Regions from separate parts of the Paenibacillus sp. BIHB 4019 genome, predicted to be linked through region 2. Evidence: riboswitches for the same ligand, from Rfam matches in the RefSeq annotation. Region 2 holds a riboswitch; the other holds the start of a gene.

What was found. A riboswitch is a leader RNA that binds a small molecule or an ion and turns the genes downstream of it on or off. The one in region 2 is predicted to bind cyclic di-GMP.
Region 1: it holds a riboswitch for cyclic di-GMP, as region 2 does, so the genes downstream of both, BBD42_RS15005 (transglutaminase-like domain-containing protein) here and BBD42_RS07875 (glycoside hydrolase family 26 protein) in region 2, are expected to answer to the same signal.

What each region holds. Positions count from the first base shown of each region.
Region 1 is NZ_CP016808.1:3,504,634-3,512,620, reverse strand. Features, by position in the region: gene BBD42_RS15010 (SdrD B-like domain-containing protein) at 1-3,308, opposite strand, end outside; gene BBD42_RS15005 (transglutaminase-like domain-containing protein) at 3,594-4,409, opposite strand; cyclic di-GMP riboswitch class I at 4,423-4,507, opposite strand; gene BBD42_RS14995 (hypothetical protein) at 4,868-5,329, opposite strand; gene BBD42_RS14990 (response regulator) at 5,531-6,694, opposite strand; gene BBD42_RS14985 (DJ-1/PfpI/YhbO family deglycase/protease) at 6,970-7,491, opposite strand; gene BBD42_RS14980 (hypothetical protein) at 7,587-7,987, opposite strand, start outside.
Region 2 is NZ_CP016808.1:1,866,402-1,874,388, forward strand. Features, by position in the region: gene BBD42_RS07870 (glycosyltransferase) at 1-765, opposite strand, end outside; gene BBD42_RS07875 (glycoside hydrolase family 26 protein) at 1,187-2,134, opposite strand; cyclic di-GMP riboswitch class I at 2,220-2,308, opposite strand; cyclic di-GMP riboswitch class I at 2,390-2,477, opposite strand; gene BBD42_RS07880 (mannosyltransferase family protein) at 2,566-3,825, opposite strand; gene BBD42_RS07885 (glycosyltransferase family 2 protein) at 3,829-4,839, opposite strand; gene argS (arginine--tRNA ligase) at 5,450-7,129, opposite strand; gene BBD42_RS07895 (YwiB family protein) at 7,132-7,578, opposite strand; gene BBD42_RS07900 (DNA-deoxyinosine glycosylase) at 7,660-7,987, opposite strand, start outside.

The DNA of each region.
Region 1 (7,987 bases), 1.6 Mb from region 2:
CTGATCGTATCCGTACGATATGGCGTATAACCGTCTACTGTGGCGCCTTTCGTTACCAGGTTGGAGTCATTGTCATTCGTATGGCTTGGATCTGCGCCATGCACATTAGCTGTTGTCGGCATGTAGCGATCTGGCAGCACAAACTCTACGAAATAATTGCCTGCCTCAAGTCCCTGGAACAAATAGTAGCCTGGGCTTCCATTGTAATGATAGCCTGTCTTGCTTGACTTGAACGGTGTCGTTTCGCCCGCTTTGTACAGATTTACGGTAATGCCGTTAATACCTGCACCTTGGCCGCTGTCGCCTGGATATTCTTCATCCTGCGTGCCATCACGGTTGCTGTCGAACCAGACAAAATTGCCGATTTCGCCCAGCGGTACATGCTCGTCGTTCGGGTGAATCAGGAAGCCGACTTTGTTAGGCGCTGTTGGAAGCATTTTGCTGCCTTCATCATTGCCTGCACCGATTTCTGTTGCTTGAATGGCAAAAGAGTTCCAAGCTACTTCATTTGTCGGTGCTCCTACAGGGGCATCCATTTTCCAATCCAATACGATATAGTCGCCTGGCGCAAGTCCAGATGCTCCATCACTGCCTACAATGTTCGACAGTTGGAAGTAGAGCGACTTAATGTCTGTCAAATCATCCTTTTGGTAATTTCCTTGTTCGATCCAGCCTTGCTTGCTGTCATTCACATTCGTGAAATTGACAACCTGCTCCTGATTAACCGACTTGCTGTAATACGCGGACAGCGTGTAGCTTACCGTTCTGCTTCCCGCTGCCGCTGAGGATGTAAAGGTTTTATTGCCGGAAGAGAGTACTTCCGCTAGGTTAGGCTGCCATTGGGAGCCCCTAGCTTCATAAGGCGAACCGCTGTTGACGCGCAGTGCATTATCGCCTACATGCGGCAAAATATCCAGCACATCAATGACGCCGAGTCTCGTATTGCCGCTATTGCGAACTGCCAATCTGTAATCCGCTGTTCCGCCTTCATACGTTACGCTGTAGCGCGGGTACTCGGTGTATTCGATATCGCCATCATAATCAAATGGCTGTACAGGAATAGCTGGTTCTCCATCATACGTAGCATCATCTGATGCCCGGAAAATAGGCTCCAAATCGCCTTGATTCCATTTTGTCGACTGGACGAGCGATGCTTTGCGTACCGTTACATTTGCTGAGGCATGAACAAAAAATTCATCCGTTCCCGCCGTTGGATCAAAGCCTATAACTGTATCTTTAATCGTATTGTTGCGTGTTTGCCACGCTGGCAAACTTTGCGGATTATCCTGTGCGGAATCTCCTGTATGCCAGAACTCTGTATTTGGATCGCTTGTTGTAATATACATATCGTTCGTGTAGGTAGTACCTTGAGGCGTACCAGCACGAACCTCGCCTTTATAGCCGATTTCAAAGCTTGTTCCTGGAGCAAAAGAGGTGCCGTCGGACCATGACCATTTCACAAGGGTCCGTCCCGTACCGTTCCAGTTTTTATCTACAAGCTCCAGCTCTGGAGCACTTGCTCCAGCAGGCGTTCCCGTAAATGTAAACGAGGCTGCCAATGCCGCAGCAGGATCAGCTATTTTAGGATTCGTGTAATAATCAAAGCTTGTTGGCAATAGATCATAGACAACTGGATTAATATAAGGTCCCGTTGCTTTAATATCGTTGCGGACCGTAAGCGTGAACGGCACCGTGCTGAGTGGACGGAAATTTCCCGCGCCAATTGCTTTATTAGCTACAAGCCATGGCTTCTCATTGTTGATGTTGAAATCTGCCTGAGCCGTTTTCTGAGGCTTGTCATCCCATTGGCCCGGAATGGTAACATTCAGCGCTTGATAATCCAGCGTGACTTGATTCGTTACTTGATCGCCGTGGACGACAGGGGCGTTCGTGCCATTAGCAAAATCTCTAACGGTCCCTGTAATTTCAATGCCGCCAATTGTACCGCCTGGAGCTAGGGTGCTGAATGACCACTCCAAGGCAACCAAAAATTCGCCAGCATTTAGCACAATGCGGTTCGTACCAGCTGTCGTGCTCACTGCAATTGTGCCGTTAGGGGCAAGGCTTCCGCTATACGCATGCCAAGTTTCAGTCGTACCATCGCTAGTTTTATAACGAAGCTGGGAAGTGAACACATTTGGCATTTTAATGCTGCTGTAGTCCATTTCCGCAGGCAGCACATCTGTCAATACCAGGTTCGACAAAGAGGTATTTACATTCGTTCCGGTATTGCTGATGCCGCCGATGTTGAACTTCTGTGTTTGGCCATGCCAGCGATACTGGTAAACGCGCGACTTGGTTAGTCCGGAAACGCCAGATACTGGCTCTCCGAATTTAGTCGTCACATCAGCGTCAGGATCAGTGACCGAGCCGCCTCCCTCGAGCGTATAGCCGCTCAATATTTCAACATTATTTTTGCGTTCCAGCGGTGCTCCAGTCGAATGACCATACCCTAAATCATCAGGGAAGGTGACCGATACTTTCGCTTCGAAAGATTGTCCGGAAGCAAGCTCAATATTCGACCAAGTGATCGTGCGAGCTGTTGAATCATAGACTCCGCCTTCTGTTGAACTCACATATACAGCATCTGGCGGCAGCGTATCGACTAACGTCGCATTTTTCAAGCTGCCAGGGTTAGCATTGCCTGCTTCGCCTTTAATGCCTACCGTATACTCAACCGCTCCGCCAATAATCGGAACAGTGCTGCCAAATCCAGTAGCTTGGCTCTTATAAGCCCACCACTTGTCGTAGGTTGAAGCAGTTGGCGTCGCCGTCGGTGTTGCTGTCGGCGTTGGTGTAGCTACCGGATTCGGGTCCGCGTTAATCGTTACATTCGCCGATGCCGTTGTACTTTCTGCTGAATCAACGAGTGTAATCGTCGCCGTATTCGTCGTAGGCACAACCGAGCTTGAGCCAGTCGGCTTCGCTTTCACGGGAATTTCCAGCTTCACTGAAGTACCGGAAGGCAATGGATGTGCATTGACGGTTAGCGTTTGGCCGTTTTTCGTATCCCAGCCTCCGTCCTCCCAGCCATCTACAATTTCAAACTGTGCCGGTACTGTATCAACAATCGTTACATTCTTACCGACATGAGTCGCTCCATCTGCCTGATACAAGATCGTATACTTGAAGGTATCTCCTACATTAACGGTGCTCACACTGGCTGTCTTTGTAAAAGTCAGCCCTGTAATCGGGCCTGCTGCCTGTGCGGGTGCTGCGAATGGCTGTAATGCAGCTTGCAGCAGCAAAACGAGCAGCATGATCCAGGAAATCTTGTGCCTGATCGCTCTCTGTCTACTTGCGGGCATCTCATCAATCCTCTCTTTTTCTCTATCTCCTCTAGTTGCTCTCTTGTTGTGAATACCGATCATGCCTAGTACAAAAGCATTACCTTACGAATACCACGTCTTTTTCCATCCTCTTCCTCCTTATATTCAAATAAGAAAATTATATCCAGCCAAACTGTACAAAAACTTTACAAGCCTCCCCTTCACTCGTCAGCCTAAATAACAGCAAAAAAAGCTTCATCCATCCCTTAAAGGATAGACGAAGCTTCTGTGTGTACCTATTGAGTTTTATGTGTTTATTTCCGTTTAATAAACTTTAGCAGCCGTATAACGCGAGCTGTCTTTAATCATTTTGCCCGCTTTCTTGCTGTTCTTCAGGCCAGCATCAAGCGTCGTATCGATTGTGATCCATTTGCCGTCCAAATATACTTCATTCCAGGCATGATAATTCGATACATCGGACGCTTTGCCTGTCACCATCTTGGCCGGAATGTCCAAGCTGCGAAGCATGCCCGCCATTAATGCAGCATAGCCGTAGCAAATATCTTTCTGCGAATTAAATGTACGATCGATTTGAGGCAAATAATCGTTAGTCACCTTAGCCGCGAGCTGATGATCGTAAGAAATATTCGCTACAATGTAATTGTAAACCGCCGTTACCTTCTCGGTATCCGTCTTTGCACCCTTAGTCAGTTCCAATGCTTTCTTAACCGCTTTGCTGTTGCTGCTCCAATCAATATTTTGAATGGAGTTCAAATAGACGAGGCTGCTGTCACTCAAATTCAAGGTAACTTTGCCTGTTTGAACTGCTCTATATTTATTGGTTCCACTTACGTTTTCCAATAATGTAATCGTATAATCTCCATTGCCCAGTTGAAGCGCGAACCACTCTTCTGTCTGGCTTGCCCGGAGCGCATACGTATAATTTTTGCCGTCTTTGGCTACAACCAGCCTTGTATCTACACCCGACTTGACCTCATAACGAATACCGATGCTTCCTTTATCCACATTGGATTCATCGAGCCAGCTTGTCCCAGCTGCTGCTGCCACTTGAGCAGTTGCTTGAGGGAACACGGACAGAAGCAATGCAAGCAAAATCATAACCGTTAAACTTTTGCGCATAAAAAAAACTCCCTTCGGTGGCTAGGCTGCCATCTAATAATAGAGAAGGCCCTTTAGCTTTGCGTCCCTGCCTTTCGACAGGTTTGCCGTTATCGTGTAAAGTTTTGTAAGTGGTGTTAGGTAGAAAAACTACCTTATATTAAACTATGATTATCTCTAGTATATACCCATTATTTGCAATAAACAATACGTTAAACCTTTTTTTATTTCCAGGCTGAGGCTTGTATTTTCTGGTTTTTCTTCTTCCATCTCCGCTTTAACCGTTTCATAAAAGGCTCTTCCTTCCGCTCTTTAAGCATGCCCTTTACGTCTCTTAGCAGGAGCATATACCGCATTTCATCTTCGTGCTTCAAGCTTTGAAATTCTTTCAAATGTTCCGCGCCCATCTCACTTCAACTCCATCATGCGTTTTATCAATCCTATGTCGGTTGATAAAATTCCGATACCCGAAACAGCGATTAGCTGCTTTTGACCGTGTAAAATTTTTGGAATCTCCAAAACTTCCTTGGTCCTGTCGACAAATAAAGCCACGCAAAAAAATCACGAATACCATCATCTACGATTCCCTCATTATAACGATAAAGCTGACGCTGGTAGTTTAGGCGGCAGATCTCCACCCCGTCCCACCAAAAAGAAAACGTGTTCCGCTTATCATCATGCTCCAGAGTAATCATAAATTTCCCTTCCGAAAGCTGAAAATACTGCTTGTCATAAAAAAACAAAGGCCCCTCAGAAGTAGCTGTAATGCCAATGAAATGACCTCTATGATGGGTATAAAAGCCACGAACGATGGTGTAATCGGTCATTTGATGCAAATTCAGCTGTCGTAGGTGCTGGGCTCCCTCGCTTATACAGCAAGCCAGCTCAGGATAGCGAAAATGGCGAATGACGTTCATTTGCCGCTTCCCGGTTATCATCATCTTCTTCAACCATTCCTTTTGGACATGCTATTTTTTTGAAAATGAAGCTCATAAAGCTTGTCCGTCTCCATTTTCACCTACTCCTCTATTATAAATAGGGCATCTCTACAATTTCTCGACAAAATCTCTGTTTAATCTCGCAAAACTTACAAAATAATAGGCCGCATAGAATATTGAATTTTTATTCCTCCGACAGCCAGTCTACAAACTATTAACGCCGCTTTTCCAATCTTTGTACCATTCTGTAATGTAGGCGCTTGGCTGCTCATTCAATTCCTCCATCAGCGCGGCGGTTAAAGCATGGTACTGCTGATTAACCATAAGATGATTCCCTTTAGACGCATACAGCTGCATTAAGGCAAAATAAGCCTCTTCCGCCTGCGCATGCTCCTCGATAATTCGAATATATCCAGCAATCGCTTTATCCAGCTGGCCATGCTCGACATGCCAAGCTTCCAAGCGGTAGGAAGTATTCAGCCACAGACGCTTCAGGCGCTGGCGTTCGCTCTCCGCCCACCAATAATCATAATCCTTTAAATAATCGCCTCGATAAAAATTCATAGCCTCCTCGTATTCCGCAAGGGTTGCCGCCGCTAGCGGCGGTGCAGCAGCAATACCTCTCTCCCATTCCTCCACATCCAGCACAACCTGATTCAGCGTCAATATGTATCCTTCTGTTGTATTGGCGATGTGAAAACACTTTCCAAACTGATCAAGCGTTTTCCTAATATGGTACACCGTCGTATACAGCTGGGCATATATTTTCTCCGTCCCATTATCGGGCCATAGCAAATCGATTAATAGCGATTTCCTTACCAGTTGTTCGCGATGCTGGAGCAAATACAGAAACAGCTCCTGCGCCTTCGTCGTGCGCCAACGTATGGCTGCATCCTTTTTTCCAGAAAATTCGACACTGAACTGCCCTAGCAGCTGCAAAATCAGGTACTGCTCCTCATTCGTTTTTTCCACTTGCTGCACGGCCTGCCCTGTATCCTTCACATGGAAGTCCAGCCGCTTCTGAATCCGTTCCATCGTTTTCATTAACCTCTCAGGATGGATCGGCTTGACGACATAATCCAGCGCATTCAGCTCAAAAGCTTTCACTGCATATTCATCATAAGCGGTTACAAATACGATATTCAGCTCTGGTCTTACCTCCAGCAGTTGCTCGGCAAGCGCTATGCCACTGACTTCGGGCAAATTAATATCCAAAAATACAACATCCGGCAGATCAAGCAAAATCCGCTCTTTCCCTGCCATTGGATCCTCATATTTCCCCAGAACCTCTACGTTATTTAGTTTCACGAGTTGCCGCTCCAAGTAATCCAAAGCGAGGCTTTCATCATCTACAAGGATAACCTTCATGCTTGACTCCTTTAATATACGAAATAACCACTCGTTCACAAACTCTGCCATGCTGACAACAATTATAATGCAGTTAAATAGTTGCCGCAATCATTTGGCATGAATAGTCGTTACAAATTCAGGAAAATTTACATAGCAAAAAAAGCAGCAAGCGTTAAACCTAAGCCAGGTTAAACGCTTGCTGCACTTGCGATTTGCGGTTTTGGTTTTGCCTATAGGCAAAACTTGCAGCGATAACAGATGGAATGCACGCTCCAGCTGCTTTGCTAGAGAGTCTACCAGGCGTTGACGCCCAGTTGTTCAATCGTTGCTTGAATAAAAGCCGGCTCGTCCTCTGGCGTACGGGAGGTAATCAAATTACGGTCAACTACGACTTCCTCATTGCGAAAATGCCCCCCGGCTGCCTGCACTTCCTGCTCCAGCTCTGGATAAGCCGTCAGCGTGCGTCCCTGCAGCACACCAGCCTCCGCCAAAATTTGCGGACCATGACAAATGGCAGCGATAGTAATGCCTTTTTCATCAGCCTCTTTGACAAAAGCTTGCACGGCCGCATCTTCCTTCAAATGGGAAGGCGATGCGCCGCCAGGAATAATAATCGCCGCATAATCGCTCGCCTTCGCCTCATTAATCGCAAGATGCGATTTATAGGCAACTGTGCCCTGCTTGCCCTTTAATTCCTCATTGCTGCGCAAGCTTATAATAACCGCTTCATGGCCATTTTTCACCATCTCATCATACGGATTTTGCATTTCTGAATCTTCAAAGCCATCGGCCAGCAGAAAAGCCACCTTCTTCATTTGCGTCATCATTTACACGCTCCTTCTTGTTTGGGCTCTATGTTACTTTACCCTAAAAAAAGGTTTCGCAAACAAATCCTGACGCTCAGATGCCATTAACGATACACAAGCATCCTCCCGCAATAGTCGCATTCCTCGCTTTGCATTGGACGCAGCAATTTACTAGCACCGCAGCCTGGGCAGCTGATTGTTTTCGGCATGGACGGCGGGGCAGGCGGGGGCGGAGGTCCTTGCCTTGCATTATGGTGTTCTGTCTGCTCTACTAAACGGGCAGCTGCTGCCGCTTGCTCCTCCGCTTCCCTGGCAGATTTCCTCGCTTGCTCCTCATTTTCAGCAAGACTTTTCTCATGCAATAGCTCTTGTCTTGCGATATGCAATTCAAGCTCTAATGAATCAATCGCTTCCTTATGCTTTTTTTGGACAGATTTACGGTTCGAATAGCGCAAACCAAGGTACACTCCGATCCATGCTGGGAAAACGAAAATCAAGGAATAAA
Region 2 (7,987 bases):
AAACCCATTGGATTGAAGCTTCATCCCTGTAGCCAAATCCTCTGTTATCGTTCCAATAACGAAACCACCAATATGGTCAATGGCGCTGCGCCGGAAGATGCAGTTGCTGCCCACATAAATAACAGCATTAAAACGGTCTCTTCCAGATTGAATAAGCCGCATAAACATATCTTGTTCGTTCGGAATGTTACGCCCTTGGTAATAGTTGTATTGGAAAATATCTTCGTTGTAAAAAACTTGGGGCGTTTGTACGTAAGCAAGCTTCTCATTCTCTGCAAAAAAACCTACCGTTCGCTGTAAAAAATCCGGTTTTGGCATCATATCGGCATCTAAAGTAAGGAGCAAATCGCCCTTCATCTTCGTCAGCGCATGATTCAAATTGCCCGCTTTAGCATGCTCATTTCCGGGACGATCGAGATAATGAACGCCTAAACCTTCGGCTAATTCTCTCATTTCCGCTCGTTTTCCATCATCGCACACCCAAATATTTAACAAATGTTCCGGATAATTCAAGTTTTTACAAGCAAGGATGGTTTTTCTAACCAAGGATGGCGGTTCATTGTAGGTAGCGATTGTAACATCCACAGAATAAAGGTTGTCAGGTAATGGCGCAGGCTTTCTTTCAGTGGGTTTTAGCAGAAGAATGTGGAATAAAACGGATTGAAAAATAGAAATGATTTCAAAAAATAGTAACAACGATCCAAAAATTAATGACCAGCCAGATGGGAGCGTTTGTACAAGTCTCCATACTAGATACACGATCATGATAGCAATGGATACTGTTGTTAATATGTACCTAGCTTTTGTTTTCAAATAACCCCAATCCTTTGCGCTCTATTTATTCGCCATAATTCCATTCCTTTTCTGACTAATCTACAACATGGATTGACTATACTGTCTATTTTCGCTGTCGATATTTGTTAAATCGGCCGGAAATATGATATTTTTGGCGGCTAAGGCTCAAATTCAAAGTTATCTTATCACAATCCTTGCCCCTTTAAAAGTTAATTTTTCTTCTTAACATCGTAATCTCATTGGCAAAAGTGTAGAAAAAAAGCGAAAAAACTCTAATTTTACGCGGTTTACGCGAAATTAGAGTTTTTTCAGAATACCTATTTAGTATTATATCAGCCATTGTTTGATAGAGTTGAAACCAGGACTTAACTACTAGCCCAGTCTAGTTCTATTAAAGCGTTTTTTGCAGCGTTTGGTAAGCGCTCAGGCTATCAGCCGACGAATCGATATGCCAGTCCAGCTCTTTGTTTTCGTTGAACCAGATCAGGCCTTTAATTTGGCTGTACGCTGGCGATTGAACTTGATTCATCGCATCAATAACCCACTCGTTTTTGCTGCCGCCGCTTTCTGTTGTGCCAGTTTCAGCGATAATGATCGGCTTGCTCGACATGCTTGTCAACGCTTTGTACGAAGCGTAGAACACGTCGTTAAAGCTTCTCCACGAGCTCCACGATTCTTTCGTTCCAAAGTTGTAGCCATCGATCGAAAGCAGGTCTACGTAAGCATCACCTGGGTACATAGCTGTAAACGATGCGTTTTTGCCAACATTTTCAGCGTTTACGTTGTACATGAATTTCACATTCGTTGCGCCTTGCTCTCTGAAAATCGTAACGACACGTTGGAATGCCGCTTTGTAAGTCTCGTTTGTGTTAACTGTGCTGTCGCCAACGCCCCAGCCGTACCAGTTGCCATTGCCTTCGTGGAAAATGCGAAGCCAAATTTCAGGGTTTTTGTTAGCTGCTTGCCAGTTAACCAGTTGTTTTGCCGTTTGTTTCAGGTAAGCGTCTACTACGCCTCTATTTATATCAGCAGTCGAATATTCTTTGTAATTTTTATTTTTAAACTCAAGGGTAAGTAGGTTAATCGAACCATTATTATTTACATAGTCCATAAAGCCCTTCCATTCATTAATCCCTTGGTTCGAGTTGACAAAAGTATGTACAACATCTTGGTGTCCACCAATCAGTTCCTCGTAAGCAGCGATGTTGTTCAAGCTTTGGTTCGGCCAAGTGCCGATCCATGCTCCGTTGTAAAAGTTGGTTTTTGCGCTAGCAGGGAGTGCCCAGAGTAATGTCGATGCGAGCATAAGGAGTGTAAGAGCGAATTTTGTAGTTTTCATAGTAAGTTCCTCCCCTGAGCGAATGATGGTACGTGGTCCGAAGAACACGCCACACCTTCATCAGGCAAAGGAGGCTATGTCGGGCTTCGGCAGCTGGCGAGCATATCCTGTTAAAGGATGAAGCCCCTGTAGCTTTGCGCACATCAGGTTTCCCTGAGTTTGCCTTTTCGTGCTTGTAAGCAATAAAAAAAGATAGTCCCTGCTCCCGAAAGAACAAAGTCTACCTTGATTAATAAAGGAAGAATCGATGTTGAATTCGGTAGCTGGCGAGCATATTCCGTTAGGAATGAAGCCCCTGTAGCTTTGCGCACATCAGGTTTCCCTGAGTTTGCCTTTTCGTTAAACGATCTAGGTATAAAGTACGAGCTAAAGTAATATGGTGCTATTGTACACCTTAAGCGCAAATTTCGTCAATTTATTTTTTCATAAATTTATACAACGAAAAAATATCCATTAAAGTAGCAAATCGCATACACAATATGAAGCAGGAAAAACATCATGAAATAAAACATTTGCAGCGCCTTATTATTTTTCAGCACATCCGCAAAATAAAGGTAAAAGGGGAACGCCACCATGACATAACGTGGAATGCTCTGCAAAAATTCGGCGCTGGCGAACGGAATGAGCATAAGCAGCAAACCATAGGCAAAAAACAGCCATTCATGAGCATTACGGCGAATATCTTTCCAGCGCATAATAAGAAAGGCAGCAAAAATGACGAGGACGGCATTCGCGATAATAAAGGCAAGCAGGCCATTTTCCCAGCCGCCATTTCCTGAGAAATAAGGCTTTTGGAGAAAATGAATATAGTTCGAGAACGGAGCAACCGTCTTGCGATACCAGTTGATGCTTTGCTCGGTAATCGGAGCCAGCATATCGCCAGTAAGCCATTTCATGTACAACAGATAACCGGCTAGCGGCAGCGCCGAAATGATTGCATAGCCTAAATACTTCGTGTCCTTCCACTTGAAACGGTACAGCCTGTGTTCGATCAACAGCGTACCCACAACGAAAAACAAGTTGACGAAGCCCAAGTTGCGCGTCACAGCGGACAAGCCCCCGAACAGAAACGCGAGAAAATATCGTTTTTGCATCGCATAATAGACGGTCATTAACGATAGCATGAGGAACAGGCTCTCTGTATAAGGCACGGCATAGAAGATGGCGGTCGGAAAAATGAGCAGCAGCAGCACCGCGACTTGGGCATGCTCCTGTTTCAGCCCTCTTTTTAAACAAATGCCATAAAAATAAAAAAGCGATACGAGCAAAAACAAATTCGATAAAACCGATCCTACGACTGTCGCATCGTATTTAGAAATAGACTCCACCAAAAAGACTAACAAAGGGTATAAAGGAAAAAAAACCCAATTTGCACTAGGATGCGATTCGTTGATGTTATACGTATCATAGCCATTTTCGGCAATTCCCAAATACCATACGCTGTCAAATTTCCTTAGATCCTCGAAGCTCGGCTTCTTCAGCTGTGAAATATCCGTCTGGATCGAGAGCTGGCTCGATGTAAAATCATGCCCCTGCACGACCGTATAGTCTGGCGGAATTTGATAGTTCGGGAACAGATTCATGCCGAGAAAGCCTGCAAAATAAAGCAATATTCTCGTTATGACAAACAAGGATAATAGGAAGATCAAAACTTGCGTATTCGATTTTGCTTTAAGCAGCAGCGATTCCATTCGTCACCTCGTCTCTTGTAATTGCTGCGTTTTCGTTTCCACCGGCACAGCGTTATGCAGCACGGTTTCTACGAAGTATTTCGGCCGTTTCTTCGTTTCAATGTAAATTTTGCCGATATATTCGCCAATTAGTCCAATGCACAGCAGCTGAATGCCGCCTATGAACCAAATCGAAAGAATCATCGAGCTCCAGCCGGATACCGTGTTGCCCTGCAAATGCCTGACGAATACATAAAGGGCGAATACAAGACTCATGACCGACATAAAAAAGCCGACAACCGACACCGCGCGGATAGGAGACACGCTGAACGAGGTAATGCCTTCCCATGCGAAGATAAGCATTTTTTTCAGTGGATATTTCGATTCCCCAGCGGTTCGCTCCAGACGATCATAATACACGCTGTCGGATTTGAAGCCAATGGTAGGAATAATGCCACGCAGGAATAAATTGACCTCCTGGTACTCCTCCAGTTTGTCAACGATCTTCCTGCTCATCATCCGGTAATCCGCATGATTATAAACGACATTTACACCAAGCTTAATCATTAATTTGTAGAAAAACTGCGCGCTGAACTTTTTGAACATCGTATCGGTCGTCCGCTTGTTCCGCACGCCGTACACGACTTCATAGCCCTGCTTGTACTTCTCAATAAACTGGTCGATCACCGTAATATCGTCCTGCAAATCGGCATCGATGGAAATAATGCAATCCGCATATTCCTTTGCTGTCAACAAGCCTGCCAGCAGTGCCCGCTGATGCCCGACGTTCCGGGAAAGCTTCAGCCCGCTCACAAAACGGTTGCTCCGGTGAAAGGAATCAATGAGCGACCACGTTTTATCGCGGCTTCCATCGTCAACAAGCAGCATTTTGCTGTGCTCGGATACCTTTCTTTCCTTCACCAGCCGTTCCAGCAGCAGGGACATTTGCCGCACCGTTTCCGGCAGCGCTTCTTCCTCGTTATAGCAGGGCATGACGATCGATACAATAGGCAAATCGGACTCATCGCCTCTCATGACTTTTCCCTCGCTCTCTATGATGTTGTCCATTTTCGACAATTAGTATAATAGCATACATTGGTTAAAGCAAGGTGAAACGGATGCGGCATTCCTCTGGTGGCGCAGCGCGTTTCAGTCCGAGAAATATAGAGAATGGATGCATATTCATATCCTTTCCTATATTTCAAGGTGAAACGGCTGTCGCCTTCCTCTGGCGGCGCAGCGCGTTTCAGTCCGAGAAATATAGAGAATGGATGCATATTCATATCCTTTCCTATATTTCAAGGTGAAACGGCTGTCGCCTTCCTCTGGCAGCGCAGCGCGTTTCAGTCCGAGAAATATAGAGAATGGATGCATGATCATATCCTTTCCTATATTTCAAGGTGAAACGGCTGTCGCCTTCCTCTGGCGGCGCAGCGCGTTTCAGTCCGAGAAATATAGAGAATGGATGCATGATCATATCCCTTCCTATATTTTAAAGTAAAAAACCGCGCTCCACCTCTGGAATTATCTAGAATAACCTGTCTTCTAACCGTATTATGCACCATTTTCAAAAAAAAGCCCTTGCTGCAAGGGTAGCTGTCTGCCACCGCTGCCGCAAAGGCTGATCTTTGTCTGCATGGGAATATTACATTTGCTGAGGAGCCGAAACGCCCACGAGGCGGAGCGCATTCGCAATGACGGTGCGAATAGCGCCAAGCAGCGCAAGGCGCGCCTGAGTCTGCGCCGCGTCTTCGGTAATGACGCGTTCTGCTCTGTAATAGCTGTGGAACTGGGAGGCCAGTTCATATACATAGCGAATGATGCGATGCGGCGCATATTGCTCCGCCGCCTCTGCCACTTCCTGCGGCAGCTCGCCGAGCTTGCGCAGCAGGTCGTATTCAGCCTCCGACGTTAGCTTGCTGAGGTCGATCTGCTCAAGCGGCAGCAGCGCGAGGCTCTGCTCCTGCGCCTGGCGGAAAATGCTGCAAATACGCGCATGCGCATATTGCACATAAAATACCGGATTCTCGTTGGATGTAGAAATCGCGAGATCCATATCAAAATCCAGATGCGAGTCCATGCTGCGCATCGTGAAGAAATAACGGATGGCGTCTACGCCTACCTCATCCATCAAATCCTGCATCGTAACCGCTTTGCCGGTACGCTTGGACATTTTCACCTTTTCGCCGTCCTGGAACAGGCTGACCATCTGGGCAATCAATACGACCAGCTTGCTTGGGTCGTTGCCTAGCGCCTCCATCGCCGCTTTAACGCGCGGAATGTAGCCGTGGTGGTCTGCGCCCCAAATGTTGATCATCCGGTCATAGCCGCGGCTGTACTTGTCCATATGGTACGCGATGTCCGGCGTCAAATACGTGTAGGAGCCGTCATTTTTGACGAGCACGCGGTTTTTATCGTCGCCGAAAGGCATCGTATCGAGCCAGGTTGCGCCCTCTTCCTCATAGACGTGGCCCTTCTCCTTAAGCGCCTCCAGCGCCTGTTCAACCTTGCCGTTCTTGTATAGCGATGTCTCGCTGTACCAGATGTCGAAGCCGACACGGAAGCGATTAAGATCATGCTTGATCTTGTCCAGCTCGCGCTCCAGGCCGAAGCTGCGGAAAAACTCCAAGCGCTCCTCTGTGCTCAAGCTCAGCAGGCGATCACCCTCCTGCTCAGCCAGCAGCTCTCCAAAGCCGACAATATCCGCGCCGTGGTAGCCATCCTCCGGCATCTCCGCTTCCTTGCCCAGCGCCTGCTGGTAGCGTGCTTCAATCGACTTCGCCAGGTTGTTCACCTGATTGCCGGCATCGTTAATATAATATTCGCGGGTCACTTCATAGCCCGCATATTCAAGCACATTGCACAGCGCATCGCCTACCGCTGCGCCGCGTGCATGTCCAAGATGCAGGCTGCCCGTCGGATTCGCGCTGACGAATTCCATCTCCACGCGCTTGCCTGCGCCGATTTGCGTGCGTCCGTAGTTGTCTCCACCTGCGACAACCTCGCCAACAACGGCGTACAAGTAGCTTTTGTCCATACGGAAGTTAATGAAGCCTGGTCCGGCGATTTCAGCCGATTGAATCGATGCTTTCGCATAATCGAGATTGGCGATAATCGTTTCGGCAATCATCCGCGGATTTTTTTTCGCCAGCTTGGTAAGCTGCATCGCTGCATTGGTCGCCAAGTCGCCATGCTCTTTATCCTTAGGCACCTCCAGCACGAATGCCGGCAGCTCCTCGCGCGCTGCGAGCCCGCCCGCTACTGCCGCGTCGGCAATAGCCGCTTTTACCTGCTCATACAATTGCTCTAATACATTTCCACTCATCGTTACTGTTCCCCCTGAATATACAGCCGAATATGAAATCGGCCAGATAAATGCTCGTCAATCCATAAATCATATTTCCACTCTATTGAAAAAGGCGGCTCCGCCAGCTCTCCCGCAGCAGCGCCATCCGCATGAAGCACAAGCTGCTTCGTCTCCGTCTCCATTTGAAAATTCATAAATGGAGACCGATAGCGTCCAGCCCGCTTGCCGCCCACAGCGAAAAGCTGCTCCGATTCTACCGCTCCCCTGCGCGTAATAAGCAGCTCGCCTTGGCGATAGCGAATAAGCGACCTGATTGGCTCTGCATTCGCTTCTCCCTCGATCGGCTCCTCATAGCGGATATAGAGCGAGCGATCCTTGCGAAACAGCTCCCCGCGATGCTCACCCACCTGAACAGCGCCATCCTGCCTGCTTTCCAGCTTAATGCTGACGTTCATTCTATCTGACATGCTCGTGCTCCTGTATCTTCAGTCTTGACGTATGCTTCTACTATATACACGTATCCTTTCAATTTCAACGATTACCGTTGATTACTGCTCCTCTAGAAAAGGAACAATGCCGCGCCACGCTGCGATCCGATCTTCGAGATTTCGCATTTTCTGCGTCGGAATCGGGCTCGTGGATGGCATCTTGAGCAGCGCCAGCGAGTCAAACGCCGGATGCTCGCGAAAATATTTTCGAAACGTATCGTACGCCTTCGTTCCATTAAATGCAAAGCAGCGCAGCCCTGGATATTGCGCCAGCAGCGCAGGTAAATCATTCGGCTTCTCATCTTTAATGTTCACATCAAGGCTGCCTTCGCGCTCACAGGATTCAATGACGTCGAACACCGCCAGCCGATGCTCCTGCAAAAAAACG